2 linked regions of the [Eubacterium] eligens ATCC 27750 genome follow. The protein of the gene in region 1 interacts with the protein of each later gene in a pairwise test. Links are inferred from orthologs where the notes say so. Each region holds a gene or a part of one and is shown on either strand. Other genes may lie near its edges. The genes, in order: nrdD and nrdG.

The links.
Region 2: the proteins of nrdD (region 1) and nrdG interact in binary tests that used the Escherichia coli proteins (3 or more experiments, as listed by UniProt). The link is inferred for [Eubacterium] eligens ATCC 27750 from one-to-one orthologs.

The regions. Positions count from the first base shown.
Region 1 is NC_012778.1:1,620,609-1,628,925, forward strand. Bases 2,385-5,346 are described here. They hold nrdD (anaerobic ribonucleoside-triphosphate reductase), read right to left. Parts: upstream 4,975-5,346; coding sequence 2,794-4,974; downstream 2,385-2,793. Other genes in these bases: EUBELI_RS07555 (hypothetical protein), read left to right, coding at 2,385-2,741; EUBELI_RS07565 (GGDEF domain-containing protein), read right to left, coding at 5,166-5,346. Outside these bases: EUBELI_RS13665 (hypothetical protein), read left to right, coding at 1-1,018; EUBELI_RS07550 (hypothetical protein), read right to left, coding at 1,060-2,058; more of EUBELI_RS07555, read left to right, coding at 2,217-2,384; more of EUBELI_RS07565, read right to left, coding at 5,347-6,968; EUBELI_RS14370 (hypothetical protein), read left to right, coding at 7,208-7,369; EUBELI_RS07570 (magnesium transporter CorA family protein), read right to left, coding at 7,417-8,317. UniProt on the Escherichia coli protein: Catalyzes the conversion of ribonucleotides into deoxyribonucleotides, which are required for DNA synthesis and repair. Can reduce each of the four common ribonucleoside triphosphates.
Region 2 is NC_012780.1:453,270-458,141, reverse strand. What follows is about bases 1-2,834. They hold nrdG (anaerobic ribonucleoside-triphosphate reductase activating protein), read right to left. Parts: upstream 1,762-2,834; coding sequence 1,240-1,761; downstream 1-1,239. Other genes in these bases: EUBELI_RS12630 (beta-L-arabinofuranosidase domain-containing protein), read left to right, coding at 1,936-2,834; dut (dUTP diphosphatase), read right to left, coding at 775-1,218; EUBELI_RS12645 (trigger factor), read left to right, coding at 1-709. Also shown: more of EUBELI_RS12630, read left to right, coding at 2,835-4,305; EUBELI_RS12625 (sugar phosphate isomerase/epimerase family protein), read left to right, coding at 4,516-4,872. UniProt on the Escherichia coli protein: Activation of anaerobic ribonucleoside-triphosphate reductase under anaerobic conditions by generation of an organic free radical, using S-adenosylmethionine and reduced flavodoxin as cosubstrates to produce 5'-deoxy-adenosine.

The sequences.
Region 1 (8,317 bases):
GTATGACGACATGTTTCTGATGATGCCACTCTACAATCGTTCTGGCAGACTTAATGTCCCGGACGATTCTTCTAAAACGGATTGGGCTGGTGAGGAATCACCAGAAGGCACGGAGGCTTTAACACCTGCTTACAACAAAGCCAGCTTAGTTTCTATGCGGCAGAATGTAAGCTTCAGTTACACAGAAATAACAAGAAAGGTTTATATGTCCCTGTTGGATTTTATTCAATCTCTGTCTTTCCGTGGAATGTTTCATGATACTGACAGTTTATCCTGCAATTCAGTCTCTGACACATCTTCATCTGACAAAGCCTCAAAAACCCTTTCTATTACTAACCAGATTTCTCCTACTGTGTGGACTGTAAGAACCAGATATTCTTCAACCTATGAAGAAAAGGAAAGCACTTCATTTTCAACAACCGGAACTGTTAAAACAGCAGACGGCAGGAAACTTAATTTTAATCTTGATATGACCATGTCACGCAGATACATGGAAGAACACAGCATTGAATTTGTTTCAAGCTTTGATACCGTACTGACAGATCCTCTTGTTATTAATCTTGGAAGCAATCCTGTTTCTGTTTCTGATAAGTCCTTTAGTTTTGACATTGATGGTGATGGTAAAGACGAGACTATTGCACAGATGAATCCTGAAAGTGGCTTTCTTGCTCTTGATAAGAACGGCGACGGAATTATCAATGACGGCAGCGAGCTGTTCGGAACCAAGACCGGTAATGGCTTTTCCGAGCTTGCAGAATACGATTCTGACGGCAACGGCTGGATTGATGAAAATGATGAAGTCTATGACCAGTTAAAGGTCTGGGTTAAAGATGAGAATGGCAAGGACAAGCTCTTATCACTTAAGGAAGCCAATGTCGGTGCAATCTGTCTTGGCAGCTCCAAAACAACATTTCATGTAACTGATGATGATAACAATCTTAAAGCTAAAGTACGAAGCAGCGGCATGTATCTTCATGAAGACGGCAGCGCCGGTTCTGTACAGCAGGTGGATTTCTAATTATTAAGGGCGGGTGAATCAATCACCCGCCCTGTTCATTCCTAGAAATTCAAATCAATATCAATTCCCTTAATATCCTCATTAAGCAGCTTATTATCTTTCATTATCCTGACTATCTGCTTCTGGGCTTCAGTTACATAGTCGACATCATTGCTTCTTATATTGGCATTCATCTCTAACTTGTCAGCCTCTGCCTGTCCCTCAATAATCTCTTCCTGTTCTTTTCTTTCCTTGCGCTTTTCGTCAATCTTTTCCTGCTGTTCTTCCTGTTTCTTCTCTGCTTCGTCAGCTTTTTCCTTATTCTCTTCTACCTTGTCATCAATGTTGTCTTTACCTTCATTTACAAGCAGATTCTTAACCTCTCCCTCAACAGCACCTATTATCTGGTCTGCTGAATCCTGTGCCTTTAGCATTTCCTGAGATTTATCCCTGTCGATTTCGGCAAGTGCAATTGAAGCTGTCGTGCATGCAATCTTAAGCTCCTTCTGACCAATTTCATCCTTAAAATGTATCTGTGATGAATTCAGCTTAAGCACTTTCTCCTGATACTCTGTAAGCGGAGTATTCTGTAATTCCTTTAAACGGTCAAGTTCTTCTTTTGAAAATGTGTCCTCAGCCGAACCATATCGGTTATTCTGGTATTTTTCAAGCAGTTCAAGGTCTTTTTGTTCCTGTGAATCCATATCAACACCATAATCTGCGCGGTAAGCCTCTTTTTCATTTTCCAAACCACTAACCTTATTCTTAAGTTCTGTGATTTCATCAAGCTTATTAAGCTTATCGAGCTTCATATCCTCAATATTCTTATCCCTCATATCAGCAGATTTCCATGCATCAGATATAAGCTTCATAGCCTGCTTTCTGGCTCTGAGCCTTTTAGCATCAATCTGGTTATCATTGTATGGCTTCAGATTAAGCTCTGATACATTAATTGTCTTTCTATTCCTGGGTTGCTTTGAATTATCAGTATTCTTATCTGCATTATCTATTCCCTGTACAGCTGCCTGATTATTCATTGTGCTTCTTATCGTAAGTGACATATACCCTCCTTGTCATAATCCTATCCCAAACTCCTTTTCGGGAATCACATTAGTTTAACTATATATCGGCATATGTACCACCATTATTATAGTCAGTTCTTGTTTATAATGAATAAATATGATATAGTCTTACTATCAATTTATCATGAGGGGAGATTATGATGAAATTTGCAAAAGGAACTGATAAAGTGTTGACAATCATATACACTGTTTTCAGTGTTTTACTTATTGCCACATTTATATTATTACTTATATATGCAGGAGGTCTTATGAACAATGCCGGCGGCAGTATTATTAAAGCTGGCAGCTATTCACCTGATGATTACACAGCAGGATATAGATTTATGGGACATTTATTTTATGGTGGACTTTCTTTCACAGCATCTGTTTTCTTATATATAATTGCTATATATGCAGCACTTTTTGCTTTACCACTTATAATAATTACAATATTTGCTTATGTTGGCATGGCATTATATAAGAAAACGCATAATCCAAAACACATAAAACGCAATCTTATTGTTAAAATCGTATATACCGCAATATGGACAATACTTGCACTTATAATGACAATCAATGATGTTGGATTTGTTGTTATGTTCGTAATACTGGCTCTTGTATTATCGCTTCTTTTCGGTGCTTTGTACGGCATGACCAATCATGAATATTTTTCCGAATACTAAAATAATGGCAGGACACGATATTAATCCATGTCCTGCCATATTATATTTAATCTTACAGATGAAGCACTCTCTCTTTAATCTCCTGAGTTCTTCCCTGATTCCAGAACTGTGTCCCAATATATCCACAAGTACGTCTTGCAACATTCATCTTATCCTGATTACGGTTTCCGCAGTTAGGGCATTCCCATATAAGCTTTCCGTCATCATCAGTTATAATCTGAATCTGTCCTGTGTAACCACATTCCTGACAGTAATCACTCTTAGTATTAAGCTCCGCATACATAATATTATCATAAATGTACTGCATAACCTTAAGTACTGCAGGAATATTATTCTGCATATCAGGAACCTCAACATAGCTGATAGCACCACCTGGGGATAATTCCTGGAACTGTGATTCGAATTTCAGTTTATCAAATGCATTGATATTCTCTGTTACATGAACATGATAACTGTTAGTTATATAGTTCTTATCTGTTACACCGGCAATCTTACCGAATCTCTTCTGTAAACACTTAGCAAACTTGTAAGTTGTTGATTCAAGTGGTGTACCATAAAGTGAGAAATCAATATTAGTCTCTGCCGCCCATTTCTTACATATATCGTTAAGATGTTTCATTACCTCAAGTGCAAATTCTGTACCATCTGGCTTAGTATGTGTAACACCCTTCATGTAATATGTACACTCGCAAAGTCCTGCATATCCAAGAGAAATTGTTGAATATCCGCCATAAAGAAGCTTATCAATTGTTTCACCCTTCTTAAGTCTTGCAAGTGCACCATTCTGCCAGAGAATTGGAGCAACATCTGAAGGTGTTCCTTTAAGTCTGTAATGTCTACACATAAGTGCTCTCTTACAGAGTTCCAGTCTCTCATCAAGGATACTCCAGAATTTATCCATATCCTTTCCTGATGAGCAGGCAACATCAACAAGGTTAAGAGTTACAACTCCCTGATTAAATCTGCCATAATACTTTGGCTTTCCTGTTTCCGGATCAATATATGGTGTAAGGAAGCTTCTGCATCCCATACATGGGAAACACTGTCCATTGCCATTGGCATCAACCTTTAATTCCTTCATCTTCTTTTCAGATATATAATCAGGAACCATTCTCTTAGCTGTACATTCTGCTGCCAGCTTTGTAAGTTCCCAATACTTGCTGCCTTCTCTTATATTGTCCTCCTCAAGAACATATATAAGCTTAGGGAAAGCTGGTGTAATCCATACACCCTTCTCATTCTTAACACCCTGCATTCTCTGCTTAAGAACTTCCTCTGTAACAAGAGCCAGATCTTCTCTTGTTCTTCCTTCTGGAACTTCATCAAGGTACATAAATACAGTAACGAATGGAGCCTGACCATTAGTTGTCATAAGTGTGATAACCTGATACTGAATCATCTGGACGCCACGCTTAATCTCATCTCTTACACGAAGTTCAGCGACCTCTTTAATCTTCTCTTCTGATGCTTCTATTCCTGTTCTCTCAAATTCATCCCTTACCTGACCAATAAATTTCTCACGGCTCACCTGAACAAACGGAGCAAGATGTGCAAGTGATATACTCTGTCCGCCATACTGTGAACTTGCAATCTGTGCAATTGCCTGAGTTGCAATATTACATGCTGTAGAAAAGCTGTGTGGCTTCTCAATCATAGTCTCGCTTATTACAGTTCCATTCTGTAACATATCCTCAAGATTGACAAGACAGCAGTTATGCATATGCTGTGCAAAATAATCTGCATCATGGAAATGTATAAGTCCCTGCTCATGTGCATCAACAATATCTGCTGGGAGAAGAAGTCTTTTAGTAATGTCCTTACTTACCTCTCCTGCCATATAATCTCTCTGCACACTGTTAACAGTAGGATTCTTATTAGAATTTTCCTGCTTTACTTCCTCATTATTACACTCAAGAAGGCTTAATATCTGCTCATCTGTTGAATTAGACTTACGCACAAGCGCTCTCTTATAACGATATGTAATATACTTTCTTGCAACTGCAAATGCTCTTAAATTCATAATCTGGTTTTCTACAAGATCCTGAATTTCCTCAACACTTAATGAACGGTTCATTTCTTTACAGATGCTCTCAACATTATTAGATATTGTTTCAATCTGTTCTTCTGACAGTCTTTCGCTATGGACAACTTCCATATTAGCTTTTGATACGGCGGCCATGATTTTACTTATATCAAATGTAACCTCCGACCCACTTCTTTTAATAATTTTCATACTTCAAACCCTCACATAAACACTTTCATGTCCCCATGAATAATCATTAATAACACCATGTGAAATCATACACATGAAAAAAATCTGCTGGGAACCCAGTATCCATGCGGTTTCCCAAGCAGATTTGATTATACAACATATAGGCTTGCAAGTCAATCAAAAACACAATATCTTGTAATAAAATATATTAATTAATTATTTTCAGACTCAGCAATAATATTAATAAGAGAAGCTGCTACCACAGCCATTTCTATTTCATACTCAGCCCACTGTGACGATTCCTTACAACGGTCTATTGTAAATATTCCCTTAACATTGTTCTGTGTTCCGACTATGCAATGTATAGTAGAAAAAACTCTCTTTTCTCTCATTGCCATACCAAATTCCGGTGCAATATCTGTCTGTCTTCCAACAAATCCAATAGCAACATGATTCTTCCCGCCAAGGAGCTTCCTGAATTCTTCTGTATTAACATAGTCTGCACTCATTGGACCACCCAGTTCTACCCCGATATAATATGTCCTGTTAAGGTTAGGCCCCCAATACAGATTAATACTGTCAAGCTTAAAAGAATCATACATATGATGAAGCAGTTCATCAACAGCTTTTCTTCCATCCTGTGCAAATTCTTCCATTATTCCTGACAGAAAACGAAGTTCTTTCATCTCTCTGCCATCATTAACATTCTTATCCTTTGTATTAAGCGAATTCTCATACGATTCCTTATGAAGATCATCTCTGAAAAATACATATCTGTCTCTTCCCTTTTCCTTAGCAACATACAGACAATAATCAGCTTTTTTGAAAAGCTCTTCGTATTCTGTGCCATTATTTGGACTATATGATGCTCCGATAGAACATGTTATCATCAGGTCTTCAAAATCATCAACAAATTCCCATTTAATCTGCGTTCTTATTGCTCTTAACATTCCTCGCAACGCATGCTCATCATTAATTCCATTAAACACAATGATAAATTCATCGCCACCTATTCTTCCGACGACTCCATCCTCACCGACTACTTCCTTAAGCTTTCGTCCTACTCTTGCAAGAATCTTATCTCCATACATATGGCCATACACATCATTGACCTTCTTAAAATGATCCACATCAAGAACAGCTATTGTGACCCTGTTATTCTTTTCTTCTTTAAGGCACTTTACAGCATAAGCAGTTATTGTTTTCTTATTATATACATGCGTAAGAGAATCAAACTGTAATTCTTCTATCATATCTGAAATCTGGTTATAACTACGGTTATCTGCCTCTGGAATAACCCTGCCAACAACAATCTTTCTTCCATCGCTCTTGGTCATAACAGTTCCGATGAATCTCAATGTTTCCATAACCTTGTTATATGTACGCATGCTGGTCTTAAACTTTGTTGAGAATGTCTGTGTATATGAACGCACCTCAGATATAAAATTAGTGAACATTTCCTTATCACTTTTCTCTATATATCCTTCTGTAAGCATCTGTCTCTTCCAGTCATCAATATCAGCCTTGTATATAATATCTCGTGAATCAACATCATATCTGTACATACTGAAAATATTATTATCCCTATTATATGTAAATGTGTATTCACGGTCTAATCCAAGAAGCATCTTATGCTTTGATACATCATCCCTGAGACTCTTATTAGCTTCTTCTATTGATTCAACATCGACAATCTCAATATCTCTCATATGTCCATTGCCAGCACCGCGCTGCTGATACACAAAAAGATGATTATACCTTTCCTCTCCCTGTGCATTAATAAACTTAAACATTCCACTCTTGGCGGTACCATCATAATTTTCTATGAAATCTATCAGCCTTTCTTTATCCTGTGGTGCTACCACTTCAAGAAGTGTATCTACAATGCGTCCGAAATATTCTTCAAATGCTTTATTAGAAACACTTACTACACAATATTTGTCAACAGATGCAATTCTCCTGCTCATCTTGTGTACAATTTCAAATTTTTCTTTTTCTGTCGCTTTATTATCCATGTTGGTACCTCATGCTATTTACTATTAATTCTTAATAACTAATTCCGAATTTTGATAATAAAATTATATTATATACATGACGATTTTACAAGTGTTCTAAAGTACATCCCTTAATTTTTTTGGTACTTTAGTACCAATACAAAATATTGTATTTTCTTTTGCATAACAACATGTTATAATACAATATATTGTTGGTTTTAGCTTGAAAGCATTATTATTAAATATGAGGAGGGTTTCTAATGGAACGAGTAAAGTACAACAAAGTTGAGGTCAGCCACGGAAATATTGCAAAAAAATTCCCTGTCTATGAAATTTATCTTGATGGCGTTATTGTGACTAAGGTATCATCTGAGAACGAAGCTTTAGAGATGGTATCCCGCTGGCAGGAAATTTACAAATAATTCTTAAAAGCAAAAGGCATGTACACCCTGCAATGTACATGCCTTTTTTATAACATTTTCTTCTTCTTTAATACCCACAAAACTATTATACATATCAGAAGTATTATTCCACTTATTATCTCAAATCCAAAAGGTGTCTTTGCAAATGGCATCCATTCTCCGCCAACATTCATTCCATATATGCCGGATATTATTGTTGGAATAGCCATCACAATTGTAATTGAAGTAAGATATTTCATTACATTGTTCAGTTTACTGTCAATTACTGATGACATCAGCTCCCTTGTACCATCAATGACATCCCTGTATATTGTTGTCATCTCTATGGCCTGCTGGTACTCAACCATTACATCCTCAAGAAGCTCCATATCTTCAGGATACTGTTCAAGCCTTTTATATCTTCTGAGTCTTTCTAACACAATACTGTTAGCTCGAAGAGATGTTGCAAAATAGACAAGCGTAGATTCCAACTCGTGAAGTTCGATAAGGTCTGTATCTGATGTGTCTCCATCAACTCTCTCCTCTATCTCAATTCTTTTCTTATCAATCAGACGAAGATTTGCCTGATACACAAATGCTGAACGGAAAAGCATCTGGTATATAAAACGCATTTTTTTCTTAGTGCTGAATTCTCTGACTTTATTCCTTATGAAATAATTAATAATAGGTGTATCTACTTTGCATACAGTTATTATTGCATCACTTTTAAGAATTATGCCAAGTGGAATTGTTGTATACATTTTCTTTTCATGTCTTACCTCTGGGGTTGGAATATCCACAAGTATTAATGTATATCCATCCTCAAGACTTATTCGCGAACTTTCTTCTTCATCAAGCGCAGATGCAATATCCTCCGGTTCTATTTCAAAACGCTCCGCTATCTGCTCAAGTTCTTTACTTGTAGGATCTACCATATTAATCCAGCATCCATCCTGAATATCATCCAGC
Region 2 (4,872 bases), on another replicon or contig:
TGGAACGGATACTCTCGGACTTGAACTTGATGAGTTAGATCAGGCTTTATATGGTATGACCCCAGGTCAGACAAAGATACTTATTGTTGATATACCTGAGGATTATAGTTCGGATTTATATAAGGGCACGAGGGTTGTATTTGAACTTACAATGCAGACAGTTGCACAGGCAAATGTTCCAATGATAACTAATGCATATGTTAAGGAAGCGTTTGGATATGATACCGTTGAAGAATATAGACAGTCAATAAAGGAATCTCTTGAAACTGATATTAATTCAAAGGTTGAGAACAAGATACAGGAAGATGTATTATCTTCTTTACAGGATACATTCAAGATAAGCAGTTATCCTGATTCACTTATGGAAGAAACAAGATCCAGACTTGAAACATCTATTGGTTTCTATGCGGATTTTTCAAATCTTTCAAAGGATGAATACTGTCAGAAGCAGTATGGACTTTCTTTTGATGACTTTGTTAAGAAATCTGTTGTACAGCAGCTTATCATGGAGGCTATAGTTAAAGACCGCAATATGACAATGAGAGAATACGATTATAAAGGTTCTCTTGATGATTTTGCGGCAGATAATGGATATTCTAATGCGGATACATTTGTTGAAAAATTCGGAAAAGATAAGATTGTAAAGGCTATGCTTGTGCAGAAGGCACAGGATTATGTTATTGAGCATGCCAATATTTCTTATAAGTAAGGCAAGAAAGAATTTAGGTTGTGAGTGGGAACCGGCAGCATATTATTATGCTGCCGGTTCCTGTATTATTTTGTGCCTGTTGAGCCAAAGCCGCCTTCGCCTCTTTCTGTGTCGTCAAGTTCTTCTACTTCGTTGAAGTCTGCTGTGATGTATGGTGCTAAGACTATCTGAGCGATTCTGTCTTTTGGTTCTATGGTTACAGGTTTATCTGAATGGTTGTGGAGGGCTACTATGATTTCACCTCTGTAGTCAGAATCTATTACGCCTACTTTGTTGGCTGGGGCAAGACCTTTTTTGCATGCCATTCCACTTCTTGCGTAGATGAGTCCTACGAGTCCTGCAGGTATCTCCATTGCTATTCCTGTTTTGATGAATTCAGTTGTGCCTGGCATAACTGTTACAGCTTCGGACATTCCTGAGTAGAGGTCTGCTCCGGCTGAGAATTCTGTTCCGTATGTTGGGATACAGGCGTTAGGACTTAATTTCTTAATATTAACTTTCTGTGACATTGTGTAAACTCCTTTTTATTATTAATCGTACAGAAGTACGATATTACCTGATTCGAGAGATTCTTTTACAAGGATTGTCCTCTGATTAGATGAACCCTTGAACTGAAGCATCATATCCTTCTTGTCTTCTTCATATTTTCCGTCGACTATGACGTCAATGTATTGAAGCATTTCTTTAGTTTCTTTCCATTCATTGCACATTCTTCCAACAATATCCTTGTCAAACAGATATCCTGTAAAGCACCATATACTCAGGTCAGGATATATTCTGCGTACTTCCCTCAGCAGTGGAAGGAGTCCCTGTTGGTTGCTGTGTTCAAATGGTTCACCTCCCAGAAGTGTGAGCCCTGTAACATAGTCTGGAGCAAGGGAATCAATGATTTCTTTAATTGTATCGTCTGTAAAGTCCCTGCCATAATTAAAGTCCCATGCGATTTCGTTAAAACAACCTTTGCATCGGTGGGTGCATCCACTTACAAAAAGAGAGGTGCGCACCCCTGGTCCGTTAGCAATATCGCAGGTTTTTATCTCGGCATAATGCATAATATAAACCTTCTTTCTAAAAGTTGCAATAAATCTGTATTATTAGCTGATAATGACATCTTATCACATGAATTACAGAATTATGAATGCTATATTAAGACTATAGCAAATGATTAAAATCTGTTGTACAATTATAGCAGATTTGCTCGTGACAAACAATGGAGGGTACATATAATGAAAATTTATTTTGACAAGCTTTACAGGTATGACAGATTGCAGGAACCGGCAGGCATAGCACTTCCTTTTAAGGAAGGTGAGTTAAAGAGTGCTGACAGGATAGCCATTACACAGAATGGCAGAAAATGTATGGTTCAGCCAAAGATTACATCAAAGCATCCAGATGGAAGCATAAGATACCTGTATGTGGATTTTCTTGCTGATATTCCGGCTAATAAGGGCGCAGTGCTAGAGTTTGAAAAAGAGTCTGATGGAAAGTATGAAGAAAAAGGAGTATCTGTTACTCAGACTGAGCAGGGACTGCGAGTTGATACAGGTTGTGTTACATTTACAGTAAATAATAATTCCCAGAATATATTTGAAACACTTGATGATGGAAGAAAACATTATACTGCTCAGAATTTTGAAGGACCATATCTGAAAGATGATATGGGATTATACGACATTAATATTGGCGAGTGGAAGATTATAGACGCAGGTCCTGTAAAATGTGTAATCAGAGCTAAAGGAAGTAACATTCTTAATAATAAAAAAGTTGATTTTGAGATAACACTTACATCATATGCAGCTAAGTCATGGATTGATGTTTCATACAGAATTATTAATACGACTTATGATGAACTTCATATCAAATCACTGGTATTTTATGCAAAGCCTGATGAGACAGTCACTGCAAGTGATGATTTGTTTGATATGCACATTAATATGGGTAATGATTCTACCGGATGTGGAGATGTACTTACGGATAATTCTAAAGAGAATGGACCTGTGTATCACACAAGAGGAACCGGGGAATTAGAGATGATATCTGGTAAAGCACCTGTTTCCAATGTAAGAACACTTGTTGGAAGCTCTAATTATAAGACTGATTTCTATATTGGAAGAGATGGAGTGCAGGTTAATAAGATTATCGATGATGCATATCTTGTAAAGGAAGCGAATGAACATTTTGCAGAGGTATTCTATGGTACATTTCTTGCAGATTATACTGATGGAAATGATGGATTGTGTATAACTGTATATCAGGCACAGCAGAATTATCCGAAGGCAGTTAAGGCATATGACGGCGGAGTAGCTGTTATGCTTGTTCCAGAGGATATTGGAAATGTTGTTATGCAGTCTGGTATGGCAAAGGAACAGAGATTCCTGATGCATTTCCATGAACCGGATATGCAGATGTGGGAGCTTGATAACAGAAGTACAATATACCAGATGCCTGACAGACCATGCATAGCACCAGAGGAATTCAAGAAGGCAGAAGTGTGTATGGATGTATTCCCTGAACATCTTGTGAATGAAGTTGAAATCGCACTTATTGCAAGGGCTGATAATCATTCAAGATGCTACGGCATGCTGAATTGGGGCGATTCTATTGATATGGGATATACTTTACAGGGAAGAGGCGGCGGAAAACCTGTATGGAGTAATAATGAATATGATTATCCGCATTCATGTGCTCTTATGTATGCAAGAACTGGAATCAGAAGATTCCTTGACTATTTAATAGTTTCAGCAAAGCATCAGATGGATGTTGATGTATGCCATTACAGCAAGAATCCATTAAGAATAGGTGGACAGTGGGAACATACAGCAGGCCATTGTAAGAATGGAATAATGGTATGCTCACATGAATGGGTTGAAGGAGTGATTGATTACTATCATTTTACAGGTGATGAGAGAGGTCTTGAGACAGCTATAAGTATAGGTGATAACATATTAAGACTTCTGGATACACCAATGTATGCAAAACCGGGAGAAGCCAATGCGAGAGAAACTGGCTGGGCTTTACGTGCACTTGTTGCATTATATGTGGAAACAAGAGATGAAAAATGGCTTGCAAAGTGTGAGTGGATTATTGACAGCTTTAAGATATGGGAAGAGGAGTATGGCAACTGGCTTGCTCCATATACGGACAATACTCTTATAAGAGTAGGATTTATGATATCAGTAGCTGCAGGAAGCGTAATGAGATATTACAGGGTATTCCCAAGAGAAGATATTAAGCAGATGCTCATAAGAGCAATTGATGATATTGTAGAGAATTGTACTCTTGATAATGGTTTGTTCTATTATAAGGAGCTTCCTTCACTTTCAAGGAATGGAAATAACACACTTCTTCTGGAATCACTGGCAATTGCCTATGAACTGACAGGTGATAAGAAATATCTTGAGTATGGTTTCAAAACATTTGAAACTAATATTAATAACACAGGCAGGGCAGGAGTTGGTTCTAAAAAGGTTATAGATGATGCTGTTATTGTTTCCGGTGACAGCACGAAAGGATTTGCACAGAGTTTTATACCACTTGTTACATATTATAAGGCACTTGGAGATACAGGATTAATTAATAATGTAAAGCTGTATTGATAATTGAGATAAAGGTGCATACAGAGTTTAATACGGTGAGAGAAAGCAAACGCGTTTCGCTTGGGCGGGCTTTCTCTCACCGTTCTTTTGTATATAGCAGCATTAAAGCCCTCACAGCTTGGAAAAGTCGCAGATATTTACTGGTTTTTTTATGTAATATATAGTATAATCTTTCAAAAGTGTTTGTAATTGACGGAAAGGTGGTTTTTTATGAGAATCGGAATAAGAGCACATGATGTTGCATACGCTCCATTAGAGGAGCTTATACCTAATATACATGCACAGGGTTTTCACTGTATGCATATTGCACTCAGTAAGTCTATTAAGGAGTTTAAGCCGGGCGTGGAGACTATGACTCCGGGACTTGCTATGTATATTAAGGAATTATGTACAGAGAATAAGGTTGATGTTGCAGTACTTGGATGTTACCTTAACCTTTGCAATCCTAATCCTGAGAAGCATAAGGAGATTGTTGAGAAGTATAAGGCACATATAAGATTTGCAAGTATTCTTGGCTGTGGAGTTGTTGGTACTGAGACTGGTGCAGTTAATGAGGAGTACAAATAT